Regions from separate parts of the Nonomuraea sp. B208 genome, predicted to be linked through region 3. Evidence: riboswitches for the same ligand, from Rfam matches in the RefSeq annotation. Region 3 holds a riboswitch; each other region holds the start of a gene.
The links. Region 3 has a riboswitch for thiamine pyrophosphate ahead of thiO (glycine oxidase ThiO). Riboswitches for the same ligand answer to the same signal wherever they lie in the genome.
Positions count from the first base shown of each region.

Region 1: another riboswitch for thiamine pyrophosphate. It lies ahead of AC27IY_RS17260 (purine-cytosine permease family protein); the one in region 3 lies ahead of thiO (glycine oxidase ThiO).
Region 2: another riboswitch for thiamine pyrophosphate. It lies ahead of AC27IY_RS28620 (TenA family protein); the one in region 3 lies ahead of thiO (glycine oxidase ThiO).

Region 1 is NZ_BAAJOU010000021.1:106,583-110,962, reverse strand. Features, by position in the region: gene AC27IY_RS17270 (ATP-binding protein) at 1-48, opposite strand, end outside; gene AC27IY_RS17265 (methylated-DNA--[protein]-cysteine S-methyltransferase) at 135-704, shown strand; gene AC27IY_RS17260 (purine-cytosine permease family protein) at 670-2,013, opposite strand; TPP riboswitch at 2,004-2,119, opposite strand; gene AC27IY_RS17255 (rhodanese-like domain-containing protein) at 2,184-2,507, opposite strand; gene AC27IY_RS17250 (Fpg/Nei family DNA glycosylase) at 2,534-3,412, opposite strand; gene AC27IY_RS17245 (GOLPH3/VPS74 family protein) at 3,483-4,133, shown strand; gene AC27IY_RS17240 (LCP family protein) at 4,154-4,380, opposite strand, start outside.
Region 2 is NZ_BAAJOU010000025.1:134,214-138,593, reverse strand. Features, by position in the region: gene AC27IY_RS28625 (carbon starvation CstA family protein) at 1-1,628, shown strand, start outside; gene AC27IY_RS28620 (TenA family protein) at 1,625-2,296, opposite strand; TPP riboswitch at 2,284-2,379, opposite strand; gene AC27IY_RS28615 (DNA polymerase domain-containing protein) at 2,402-3,364, shown strand; gene AC27IY_RS28610 (M28 family metallopeptidase) at 3,492-4,380, shown strand, end outside.
Region 3 is NZ_BAAJOU010000023.1:381,060-385,439, reverse strand. Features, by position in the region: gene thiE (thiamine phosphate synthase) at 1-519, opposite strand, end outside; gene AC27IY_RS25700 (Rv2175c family DNA-binding protein) at 497-874, opposite strand; gene AC27IY_RS25695 (NAD(P)/FAD-dependent oxidoreductase) at 905-2,068, opposite strand; TPP riboswitch at 2,150-2,266, shown strand; gene thiO (glycine oxidase ThiO) at 2,254-3,375, shown strand; gene thiS (sulfur carrier protein ThiS) at 3,372-3,572, shown strand; gene AC27IY_RS25680 (thiazole synthase) at 3,565-4,320, shown strand.

The DNA of each region.
Region 1 (4,380 bases), on a different contig from region 3:
CACCGCGCGGGCGATCTCGTCGTCACTACCGGCCCATTCGTCCCCCACTCCTCCATAGTGCACGTGGCGCGGTGGGTGCGTCGGGCGATCCGTCCGATACGCTGCGGTCACGACGATTCCGGGAGGGCGAGGGCATGACGAGCGGCGAACTGGACGCCCTGCTGCGCGTGACCTCCAGCACCTACCGGGGAGACGCACCCGACATCGCGTTCGGCACCTACGACGGCGCCGTGGGCCGGCTCGTGCTGGCGGTGACCGCCAAGGGCGCCGTGGCCTGCTCCTTCGAGCCGGAGAACGACGTCTTCGAGCTGATCAGCCGCACCGTGGGCCGCTTCATCGGCCCCGACCCGCGCCGCCTCGACCCGCTGCGCAGAGAGCTGGACGCCTACTTCTCGGGGCGGCTGCGGGCCTTCGCCACGCCGGTCGACCTGGCGCTCGCCACGCCGTTCGCGCGCACGGTGCTGCAGAAGACGATGGCGGTCCCCTACGGCACGACCACGACGCTGGAGCGCATCGGCGAGAGCATCGGCCGGCCGCGCGCGCTGCGGGCGATCGGCAACGCGCTGGCCTCCAACCCCCTCTGCGTGATCGTCCCCTGCCACCGGGTGGTGCGCGAGGACGGCGCGCTCGGCGACTACGCGGGGGGCGTCGCCGCCAAGCAGCACCTGCTCAACGTCGAACGGCGCGCCTCGACCGGCCCGTGAGCGCCCCGGCGAGCAGCGTCACCAGCGCCGCCACCAGGGCCGCGCCGAGCGCGCCGTTCATCCACGGCTGGCGGGTGAAGCCGATCGCGTCGCGCAGGCCCGCCCAGATGCCGTCCCAGGCGGCGACGGTGGGCGTCGAGGTGGTCAGCCAGTAGGCGACGAACCCGAGCGCCCACGGCACCAGCATGCTCGGGCGCGAGGGGGCGTCCTCGGCGGTGTTCCACTGGCCGGCGCGGGCGAAGACGAAGTAGTCCACGGCCAGCACGGCGAACATCGGCACGAAGACCGCCCCGATCACGCCGAGGAACGCGCCGTACGAGGTCACGTCCACGACCAGGGCGATCGCGACGGTCAGCACGCCGATCGCGACGGAGAACAACCGCCGGTCCACGCGCGGCAGCAGGTTCTGCAGGGACATCGTGGTCGAGTAGACGTTCGCGAACGACTGGTCGGTCTCGCGCAGCACCAGGATGCCGAAGAACAGCGCGCCGAGCGGGGCCGCCACGAACGGCGCGAAGACCGCCGTGCTGTCGGCGGTGACGGCGGCGGAGCCGGCGATGGCGACCGCGTACACGCCGAGCCCCAGGCAGGCGACCTGGGCCAGCGTGTAGCCGCCGACGACGCCGGTGAACGCGGCGCGGCTGGAGCGGGAGTGCCGGGCGAAGTCGGCGGCCATCGGCACCCAGGAGACCGACAGGGCGATCACGTAGTCGACGGCGGCCGGGAACGCGGTCCACGAGCCGCCGGTGTACGTGGGGGCCTCGTTCAGGAAGAACCAGGCGAACCAGAGCATCGAGATGATCACGCCGACCGTAACGTAGCGGCGCAGCAGCCGGATCGAGCCGAGCGGCCAGATCGTCAGCGCGGTGGTGAGCACCCCGGCGACGATCACCCACACCTGGTAGGGCACCCCGCCGAAGATCGCGGTGGCGGCCTTGGCGATCACCCACAGCTCGAACGCCCCCCAGCCGAGCATCTGGACGATGTTGAGCACCGTGGGGACGTAGGAGATCTTCGCTCCGAACAGCCCGCGCAGCAGCACCATGGCGGGCTGCCCCGTCCGCGTGCCGGGGACGGCGGACAGACCGACCATGGCGGTGCCGATGAGGCTGCCGACCAGGGCCGCGACGAGCGCGCCCGCCAGGCTGAGCGGGGCGTTGCCGAGGGGGTCGAGCAGGAACAGCGCCCCGGAGAAGCCGAGGAGGCTGACGCCGAGGTTGGCCCAGAGGGCGCCCTGGTCGAGGACGCCGAGCGTCTTCGGCGGAGCGCCGTCGAGGGTCAGGGGGACTTCGTCGGCGACATGCGCCATCGCACACTCCCTACGCCGGCATTACCCGGACAGGTTCAGGCGGTCGGCAGCGGCTGGTCAGCTGCCCTCTCAGCCCGGCGAACCCCGAGCTCCCGCGACGATCTGTAGTTTTCGCCCTCATGATGCCTCAATGGCGCCAGAAGCGCCATATGAGGCTCTTCCTCGGCCGATCAGGCCACGAACGGGTCCTGACCGGTCTCGCTCACCATGGGCCGGCGCGCGGCCTCCCACGACTGCATGCCGCCGCCGACGTTGACGGCGTCGCGTCCGAGCTGGTTGAGCCAGGCCGCGACCTGCAGCGACCGGCCGCCGACCCGGCAGACGACGTAGACGGTGCGGTCGGCCGGGATCTCCTCGACCCGGCCCTGGATCTGGGTCATGGGGATGTGCACGGCCTCCGGCGCGTGGCCCGCGAGCCATTCGTCCTGCTCACGCACGTCGAGCAGGTAGGCGTCCGCGGGGACGGCGCTGGCCTCGGTCTCAGGAACGGTCATGCTTCCATTGTCCCGCCCGCGCGGAGCTATTTGAGCAGCTTGGACATCCGCCGGTCGGCCAGGGGCTTGCCACCCGTCTGGCAGGTCGGGCAGTACTGCAGCGAGGAGTCGGCGAACGACACCTCGCGGATCGTGTCGCCGCACACGTCGCAGGGCTGCCCCGTCCGGTTGTGCACGCGAAGGCCCGACTTCTTCTCCGCCTTGAGGTCCTTGGCGGCCAGGCCGTGCGCCCGCTCGACGGCGTCGGCGAGCGTCGTGACGATGGCCTCGTGCAGGTCGGCGACCTGCGCGTCGGTCAGCGTCCCGGCGATCTTGAACGGGGACATCCGCGCCGCGTGCAGCACCTCGTCGGAGTAGGCGTTGCCGATGCCCGCGATGATCTTCTGGTCGCGGAGCAGGCCCTTGATCTGGGTACGGTTGCCGCCCACGATGCGCTTCAGCGCGTCCACGGTGAAGGCCGGGTCGAGGGGGTCGGGGCCGAGGGCGGCCACGCCGGGCACCTCGTCCGGATTTTTCGTGACATAGATGGCGAGCCGCTTCTGCGTCCCCGCCTCCGTCAGCTCGAACCCCGGCGCCTGCCCCTCGTCGTCGGGCGCGAAGCGCACCCGCGCCGCGAGCGGGCCCTTGCCCGGCCGCACCGGCTTGGCCCCCGACATGTCGTCGCGCCAGCGCAGCCACCCGGCCCGCGCCAGGTGGAAGACCAGGTGCAGCCCGTCACAGTCGAGGTCGAGGAACTTGCCGTGCCTCGCCACCCCGGTGACGGTGAGCCCGCCGAGCGCCGTGACCGGCGGATCGAACGTCTTGAGCGCCTGGATGCCGACCACTTCGACGGCCATGATGGACCGGCCCACCGCCCGTTCGCGCAGGAAGTGGGCCAGAGACTCCACTTCGGGAAGTTCCGGCATGCCCCCAGAGTACGGTGCGCGCCGGACCATCCACAGCCTGTGGAAAGCGCCGGGCGATTAGTGTCGGGGCATGAAGGTGACGATCGCCGAAGAACTCCTCCTGCTCGCGTACAGCGAGGACGAGGGCAAGCAGCTCATCAGCACCGTGCAGCTCGACCCCGCGCTGGCCGGCGCGCTCCTCGCCGAGCTCGCCGTCGAGGGCCGCGTCGAGCTGACGGACGACAGGCTCGTGCTCATCGACTCCGCATCTACCGGGGACGACGAGCTGGACGCCGTGCTGAGCCGCCTGGGCGACGAACGCAAGGAGCGCAAGCCCGCCTGGTGGGTGCAGCGCCTGCAGTCGCACAAGCTGCGGGCGCGCCTGCTGACCAGGCTCGCCCAGTCCGGCGTGCTGACCGAGCAGCGGGGCAAGGTGCTCGGGATCTTCCCCGTCACGCGCTGGCCGGAGGCCGACCCGAGCGTGGAGGCCGACGTCAGGGAGCGGGTGGCGAGCGTGCTCGGCGGCGCGGAGCCCGACCCCCGCACCGCCGTCCTGATCGCGATCATGCACGCGGCCAAGCTCGACCGCAAGGCGTTCCCCGGGGCGAGCAAGGAACGGGTGAAGGAGCTCGCCGAGGGCGCCTGGGCGGGCGACGCGGTGGCGAGGACGATCGCGGCCATCAACGCCGCCACCATCACCGCGATCACCGCCGCCACGGTCGTCGCCACCAGCGGCGGCTGAGCACCCGGAGGGGCCAGGGCTCAGTTGGCGTCGATCACTTCCTTCGGCACCGGCTTGTCCTCCTTGAGCGCGTCGAACAGGGCGACCGCCTTGGTGCGGTCCCACTTGATCGCCGTGCCGCCGCTCGCCACGCTCTCCTCCCCGCCGAAGGGCACCACGGTCGTCACCGGGCTGTCGCCCATGGACAGCCCGAGCGACAGCATGTCGAACACGCCCGTGTCGGTGTCGACCTCGACGGCGTCGGTGG
Region 2 (4,380 bases), on a different contig from region 3:
TCGCCATCATGATCATCCTGCTCGCGGTGCTGGCGCTGGTCGTGGTCAACGCGCTCGCGCGCTCGCCGTGGGGCGTCTTCTCGATCGCGATGACCATCCCGATCGCCCTGTTCATGGGCTTCTACCTGCGGGTGCTGCGGCCGGGCCGGGTCGTCGAGACGACCGTGATCGGGGTCGCGCTGCTGGTCCTCGCCATCGTGGCGGGCGGCTGGGTGCAGGGGTCGAGCTGGGCGCCGTTCTTCACGCTGAGCCCGTCGGCGCTCGCGCTCTGGCTCATCGCGTACGGGTTCGTCGCCGCGGTGCTGCCGGTGTGGATGCTGCTCGCGCCGCGCGACTACCTCTCGACGTTCATGAAGATCGGCACCATCGTGCTGATCGCGATCGGCATCGCGGTCACCATGCCGCCGCTGCGCACCACCGCCTTCACCGACTTCGCCTTCAACGGCAAGGGGCCGGTCTTCGCGGGCTCGCTGTTCCCGTTCGTGTTCATCATCATCGCCTGCGGGGCGCTGTCCGGGTTCCACGCGCTGATCTCCTCCGGCACCACGCCGAAGCTGATCCAGAAGGAGAGCCAGGTCCGGATGATCGGCTACGGCTCCATGCTCATGGAGTCGTTCGTGGCCGTCATGGCCATCACGGCGGCCTGCGTGCTGTCGCCCGGCCTCTACTTCGCGATGAACGCCCCGGCCGGGGTGCTCGGCGCCACCGTGCAGTCGGCCTCCGAGGCCGTCGCGAACATGGGCTTCACGATCACCCCCGAGCAGCTCCAGGCCGCGGCGGCGGCCGTGCAGGAGGAGACGCTGATCGCCCGCACCGGCGGTGCGCCGACGCTGGCCGTCGGCATCTCGCAGATCTTCTCCGGCTTCCTCGGCGGGGCCGCGCTCCAGGCGTTCTGGTACCACTTCGCGATCATGTTCGAGGCGCTGTTCATCCTCACGACCGTGGACGCCGGCACCCGGGTGGGCCGGTTCATGCTCCAGGACACCCTCGGCAACCTGTGGAAGCCGATGGCGCGGGTGAGCTGGTGGCCGGGCCTCGTGGGATCGAGCGCGGTGGTCGTGGCGGCCTGGGGCTATTTCCTCTACCAGGGCGTCAACGACCCGCTCGGCGGCATCAACCAGCTCTTCCCGCTGTTCGGCATCGCCAACCAGCTCCTCGCGGCGGTGGCGCTCACCGTCGCCACCACGCTGCTGATCAAGAGCGGGCGGCTCAAGTGGGCCTGGGTGACGGGCGTGCCGCTGGCCTGGGACGCCGCGGTCACCCTGACCGCGAGCTACCAGAAGGTCTTCTCCGCCGACCCGACCCTCGGCTTCTTCGCCCAGCGCGACCGCTACCAGAGCGCGATCGACCAGGGGCAGGTGCTCGCGCCCGCCAAGTCGATGGACGCGATGCGGCAGATCGTCATCAACTCCACCGTGGACGGCGTGCTGGCCGCGCTGTTCGCCGTCATGATCATCATCGTGATCCTCGACGCGGTCCGCGTGTGGGTGACGGCGATCCGGGCGCGCGAGCCGCTGCCGACCACGGAGGAGCCGTTCGAGGAGTCGAAGCTGCTCGCGCCGTCCGGCCTCATCGCCACCCGCGAGGAGAAGGAGGCGATGGCCGCCCGCGGCCCCGCCGGCCCCTAGCGGAGCCAGCGGTCCGTGGGCCAGCCCTCGCGCCGCCAGGCGCTGTCCCAGAACATCCACTCGTACGCCGCCGCCGTCAGATAAGCCTCCTCCATCGCCGCCCGCGTGCCGGCGTCCGCGCCTTCGGCGAGCCGGTCGGCGATCGCCTTGGCCCGGGTCACCGACGCCGCGAACTCCGGGTCGGAGTAGGTGGAGATCCACTTGCCGTACGGGTGGCCGCCGAGGTCGCCCGCCCGCCCCAGCAGCGCCGTGCCGACGTCCTGGTAGATCCAGAAGCACGGCAGCACCGCCGCCACCAGCACCGGGTACGGCGCCGCCAGCGCCGTCGCCTGGAGGTAGGACGCGTACGCCAGGCACGTCGGCGACGTGGCGATCCCGGCCGCGTCCGCGCCCAGCTCGGCCACGTAACCGGCGTGCAGCAGGCGCTCGGCGGCCAGCGCCGTGTGCGCGCTGCTCGCGAAGAACGCCGCCTCGTCCAGGTCGGTGGCCCGCGCCGAGGCGGTGGCGAGCGCCTTGGAGAACGCCTCCAGGTAGCGGGCGTCCTGCACGATGTAGAACGCGAACCGGTCGGCGTCGAGGGTGCCGTCGCCGAGCGCGACGTTGAACGGGTGGCCGTGGATCGCGGTCATCAGGTCGGCCGTGCGCAGCCACATGTCATCGCAGAACATGACGTCCCTTCGCTAGTGCGAGCTAGATCAGGTTCGACGGGTGTGATCTCAGCCCGGATCGCCGGGCACCCCGCGTCAGTCGATCACTGTAACAGGTGTTCGGATATGGTGGACGGGGTGACCGGCGAGGAGACCCGCGAGGGCGTGACGCTGACCAATCTCGACCAGCCGTTGTTCGACGGGGCCGAGGCCACCAAACGCGACCTGGTCGACTATCTCGACGCGGTCGCGGACCGCCTGGTGCCGGTGCTGCGCGACCGGGCGCTCTCGGTCGTCCGGGTACGCCCCGGGCAGGAGCCCTTCATGCAGAAGAACCTGCCGAAGTACGCCCCTCCGTGGATCGAGCGCGTCTCGGTGTGGGCGGACTCCTCGCGGCGGCAGGTGACGTACGCGCTGGGCAACGACCGGCGGACGCTGATCTGGTTCGGCAACCAGCGGGCGGTGGAGTACCACCCGGCGCTCATCGCCGGCGACCACTTCACCCACCTGGTGCTGGACCTCGATCCGCCGGAGGGCGCGGAGGCGTTCGGGCTGGCCGTGCGGGCGGCGTTCCTGGTGCGGCAGGCGCTGGCGGACGCGGGGCTGGCGGGCGCGGTGAAGACCAGCGGGGCCAAGGGCGTGCACGTGTTCGTGCCGGTCGAGCCGGGTGTCCCGATGGAGGACCTGGCCGCCGCCACCCGCGCGATCGGGGCCCGCGCCGAGCGGCTGGACCCGGGGCTCGCGACGACGGCGTTCATCAGGGAGGACCGCGCGGGCAAGGTCTTCATCGACTCCACGCGGGCGGGCGGCGCGACGGTCGTGGCCGCCTACAGCCCGCGGATCCGGCCCGGCGTGCCGGTGTCGTTCCCCGTGCCGTGGCCGGACCTGGACCGGGTGACGCCGCGCGACTTCACCATCAGGACGGCGGCGGCGCTGGTCGACAAGAGCGATCCGTGGGCGGGGGAGATGCCCGGGCCGCAGCGACTGCCCGCCGACCTGGTGGAAGAGGGGCACACGATCCCGGTGGCGCGGGTGCAGGCGATGCACGAGGGGAAGCGGCGTGCCCGTGCCCGCCGCGAGGCGACCTGAGACGGCGTGAATCCGCGGCGACAGTGGGCCTTCTCAGCGGCCCGGTGCCGGGTTACGTTCGCGTTCGGCGCGGCTCGGGGGGACTGCGCGCGCCCGTAACCGATCCCGGCACAGGGAGATCCGTCGCATGCGTATGCGTAGAATCGCCGTCGCGCTCGGCCTGCTCCTCACCACGGTCCCCGCCGCGGTCCTCGCCGCGCCACCCGCGCAGGCGCGGACCGGCGGCCTCGACGACGTCTTCGCCAAACTGCTCGTCCAGCAGGTCAAGGGCACGAACGTGGCCAAGCACCTCAAGGCGTTCCAGGCCATCGCCGACGCGGGCGGCGGCACCCGCGCCGTCGGCACCCCCGGCTACCGGGCCTCCCGCGACTACGTGGCCGGCAAGCTGCGCAGGGCCGGCTACAAGGTCACCCTGCAGCCGGTCACGTTCGTGAAGAGCTGGAGCGAGAACGCCCCGCCGACGCTCGCCGTGCAGGGCGGCGCGACGTACGCGCCGAACGAGGACTTCTTCACCTTCGCGCCGTCACCGTCCGGCGACGTGACCGCGCAGGTCCAGGGCGTGGACCTGACCCTGCCGCCCGCGCCGTCGCCCTCCTCGACCAGCGGCTGCGAGGTGGCCGACTTCGCCGGGTTCGTCGCCGGCCGGATCGCGCTCGTCCAGCGCGGCACCTGCCCGTTCGTCACCAAGGTCGAGAACGCCCTCGCCGCCGGCGCGAGCGCGATCATCATCTTCAACGAGGGCCAGCCGGGACGGACCGACGCCTACCCGCTGGACATCGGCGGCCTGCAGGGCCTGCCGATGGTGTTCGCCGACTTCGCGGTCGGCCAGGCGCTGGCCGCCACGCCCGGCGCGACCGTGCACCTCAAGGTCGACGCCAACATGGTGCTCGGCACCGAGGACAACGTCATCGCCGAGTCCCGGCTCGGCGACCCGCGCCAGGTCGTCATGGTCGGCGCGCACCTCGACAGCGTGACCGAGGGCCCCGGCATCAACGACAACGGCTCGGGCAGCGCCG
Region 3 (4,380 bases):
GCCGAGGTCGATGCCGCCGATGCCGAACCACGGCCGCGCCTCGCCCAGCGACGCCGCGTGCCGCAGCAGCGACGGGCCGGGGGCCGGGCGGCCGGGCTTGGTCGGCGTGGGCCAGATCGGCCCGCAGCAGAAGTAGTCGACGCCCTCCTCCACGGCCGCGGCGGAGGCCTCGGCGGCGGAGTGGGTGGACCGTCCGATGACGATGTCGTCGCCGAGTATCTCTCGCGCGACCGTCGTGGGAAGGTCGTCCTGCCCCAGGTGGAGCACGTCGGGACGGGCGGCGTGGGCGATGTCGGCCCGGTCGTTGACCGCCAGCAGCTTGCCGTGCCGGTCGCAGGCGTCGCGGAAGACCTCGAGGAGGGCGAGCTCTTCGCGGGCCTCCAGGCCCTTCTCCCGCAGCTGGACGATGTCCACGCCGTTAGCCAGCACCGTGTCGAGGAACTGCGCGAGGTCGCTGCGGTCGCGGCGGCCGTCGGTGCAGAGATAGAGGCGGGCGTCAGAAAGCGAGGGCCTGGGCACGCCGCTTGACCTCTGTGTGACGGCCGGCCTTGATCGCCTCGATGGGCGAGCCTGGCAGCGAGTCGTCGGGGGTGAAGAGCCAGCGCAGGGACTCGGCGTCGTCGTAGCCGGCGTCCTGCAGCACGGTCAGGGTGCCGGGCAGGCCCTTCATCACGTCCTTCCCGTCGAGGAACACCGCGGGCACCTGCGGGGACCCGCTGCCCTCCCGGCGTACGCCGAGGAGCTTGTGATCCTTGAGGAGTTGCTTGGCCCGCCCGATCGGGAGTTCCAGGCGCTGGGCCACTTCGGGGAGCGTGAGCCACTCGCTGACGAGCTGGTCGGTCTCCCGGTCGATCTGTGCAACAGAAAGCGTCACGGAACCACAACTACCACATGCCGTGCTTGCTCAAACAACACAATCCCGTAGGGGGACGTCTGGATCTACCAGGCGTTCCGCGTCCAGCCGGGAGCCCGCGCCGATGATGCGGCGGCCCTGGACGAGGTCGCGCGGCCGGTCGACGGCGAACACCGCGGCGAGGGTGTCGTCGTCCCTCAGCCAGACGGCCGACCACTTGCCCTCGGGGCCGCCGCGGTAGAGCAGGCGCTCGCCCGCGGGGTGATGGCCGGCGTACTGGACCATGTGCCCGAACTGCTCCGACCAGAAGTACGGCACCGGGTCGTAGACGGCGTCCTCGCCGAGCAGGCTCGCGGCGGCGACCTCGGGGGCGTTGAGCGCGGTGTCCCAGTGCTCGACCCGCAGCCGGTCCTGGAAGCGGCGCGACCACCAGGCGGCGCAGTCGCCCACCGCGACCGTGCCGGGCAGCGAGGCGCGCAGGTGCTCGTCCACGACGACGCCGTTGTGCAGGTCGAGGTCGGCGTCGGCCAGCCACTGGACGGCCGGGCGCACGCCGATGCCGGCGACGACCACGTGCGCGTCGAGGAACTCGCCGCCGACCAGCTCGACGCCGCCCTCCTCGACGGAGTGGACCATGGCGCCGAGCCGCAGGTCGATGCCGTCGTACCAGCGTTCGGTGCGGGCGCCGATCTCCGGGCCGACGGCGGTGGCGAGCGGCGCGGGACCGGCCTCGACCACGGTGACCGCGCAGCCGGCCCGGCGGGCGGCCGTGGCCACCTCGGCCCCCACCCAGCCCGCGCCGGCGACCACGACGCGGGCGCCGGGCACGAGCGCGGCGCGCAGCTCGTGCGCGTCGTCGAGGGTGCGCAGGACGTGCTGCGGGCCGTCGCCGGGCAGCCGGACCGGGTCGGCGCCGGTGGCGATGACCAGGCCGTCGTAGCGCAGCTCGCCCTCGGTGGTCTCGACGGCGCCCGGCCGCAGCGCGGTGGCGGACACGCCGGGACGGAAGGCGACGCGCAGCGCGGCGAGGTCGGTGTCGACGAACGTGGTGTCGGACTCCCCGAGCAGCACGCTCTTGGTCAGGGGCGGACGGTCGTAGGGGCGATGGCGTTCCCGCCCGACGAGGGTGATCCTGCCGCCGAATCCGCGCCCGCGCAGCGCCTCGACCGTGCGTACGCCGGCCAGGCCCGCTCCCACCACCACGACATGGTCCACGACCAAGACCATAGACGGGTACGGGGCCCGGCGGCGAAGGGGGGCGTGTCTGGCGCCGCCGGCGAGGTCGTAGGCTGGGGGCGTAAGACGCGCGGGAGTCCGGCCGTGACCGGGCTGAGAGGAAGGCTGCACAGGGCCTTCGACCGCAAGACACCTGATCCGGATCATGCCGGCGAAGGGAGCGCATGGTGGAGGTCATCGTCGGCGGCGGGGTCGTCGGGCTGTCGGTCGCGTGGCGGCTGGCGCGGGCGGGGCGGCCGGTCACCGTGGTCGATCCCGACCCCGCGGGCGGGGCCTCGCACGCGGCGGCGGGCATGCTGGCGCCGGTCAGCGAGGTGACCTACACCGAGGAGCCGCTGTTGCGGCTGGGCCTGGCGTCGCTGCGCCGCTGGCCGGCCTTCGCGGCCGAGCTGGCCGCCGACGCGGGGCTGCCCGAGGGGGCGCGCGGGGTGGACCTGCGCGCGGAGGGCACGCTCGACGTGGCGTTCGGGGCCGACGACCTCGCGGCGCTGGACGAGCTGGCCGCGTTCATGGACAAGCTGGGGCTCCCGGTGGAGCGGCTGACCGGGCGTGAATGCCGCCGCCTGGAGCCGATGCTGGCGCCGTCGGTGCGCGGCGGCCTGCTGGCCGCCGGCGACGCCTGGGTGGACCCGCGCCGGGTGACGGCGGCGCTGCTGGCCGCGCTGGAACGGCGGGAGGTGCCGCTCGTCCGCGCCCGGGTCACCGCGCTGCTGCGCGAGGACGAGAGGGCGGGCCGGGTCACGGGTGTGCGGCTGGAGGGGGGTGCCGAGTTGCCCGCCACGACGGTGGTGCTGGCGGCCGGGGCCTGGAGCGCGGCGCTGGCCGGGGTGCCGGTGCGGCCGGTCAAGGGGCAGATCCTGCGCCTGCGCTCGCCGCAGCCGCTGCTGACCCGGTGCGTACGCGGCTCCGTGCACGGCTCCCCCGTCTACCTCGTCCCCCGGGGCGACGGCGAACTGGTGGTCGGCGCGACCCAGGAGGAGCTGGGCTTCGACACCCGGGTGACCGCCGGCGGCCTGTACGAGCTGCTGCGCGACGCCAGGGAGCTGGTGCCCGGCGTGACCGAGCTGGAGCTGGCCGACGTGGTGGCGGGCCTGCGCCCCGGCACGCCGGACAACGTGCCGATCGTCGGGCCGGCCGGGGACGGGCTGGCGCTCGCCACCGGACACCACCGGGGCGGCGTGCTGCTCGCGCCTCTGACGGCGGCCCTGGTGGCCGGGGAGGCGGGCGGCGAGGAGGGCGGGCTGGCGGCGTTGTGCTCGCCGGCGAGATTTGGAGAGATCGCATGATGGTGCAGATCAACGGGGCCACGCACGAGGTCGCCGACGGGACGACCGTGGCGCAGGCCGTACGGGCCCTGACCGCGGCGACCACCGGGGTCGCCGTGGCGGTCAACGACGAGGTGGTCACGCGCGGCGCATGGGAGACCACGGCGCTGCGCGAGCGCGACCGCGTGGAGGTGCTGACGGCGGTGCAGGGTGGATGATCTGATCATCGCCGGGGAGAAGTTCTCCTCCCGGCTCATCATGGGCACCGGCGGCGCCCCCTCGCTGGAGGTGCTGGACCAGGCGCTGGCGGCCTCCGGCACCGAGCTGACCACGGTCGCCATGCGGCGGCTCGACCCGCACGCCCGCGGCTCGGTGCTCGACGTGCTGCGCGAGCGCGACATCAAGGTGCTGCCCAACACGGCCGGCTGCTTCACGGCGGGCGACGCCGTGCTGACGGCCCGGCTGGCCAGGGAGGCGCTCGGCACGAACTGGGTCAAGCTGGAGGTCATCGCCGACGAGCGGACGCTGCTGCCCGACCCCATCGAGACCTTCGACGCGGCCGAGCGGCTGGTGGCCGACGGGTTCGTGGTGCTCCCGTACATCGGCGACGACCCGGCGCTGGCGCGGCGGCTTGAGCAGGCGGGCTGCGCGGCGGTGATGCCCCTGGGCGCGCCGATCGGGTCGGGCCTCGGCATCCGCAACCCGCACAACATCGAGCTGATCGTGGAGGCCGCGTCGGTACCGGTGATCCTCGACGCGGGGATCGGCACGGCCAGCGACGCCGCGCTGGCGATGGAGCTCGGCTGTGACGCGGTGCTGCTGGCGACGGCGGTCACCCGGGCCCAGCGCCCCGACCTCATGGCGGCGGCCATGAAGGCGGCGGTGACGGCCGGGCGGCTGGCGCGGCAGGCGGGGCGTATCCCGCGCCGCCGCTACGCCGAGGCGTCCTCCCCCATGATGCCCTGACGCGGGAGACAGGAGGGACGCGCCGGGGCTCGCGGGGCTCCGGCGCGTCGCAGGGGGCAC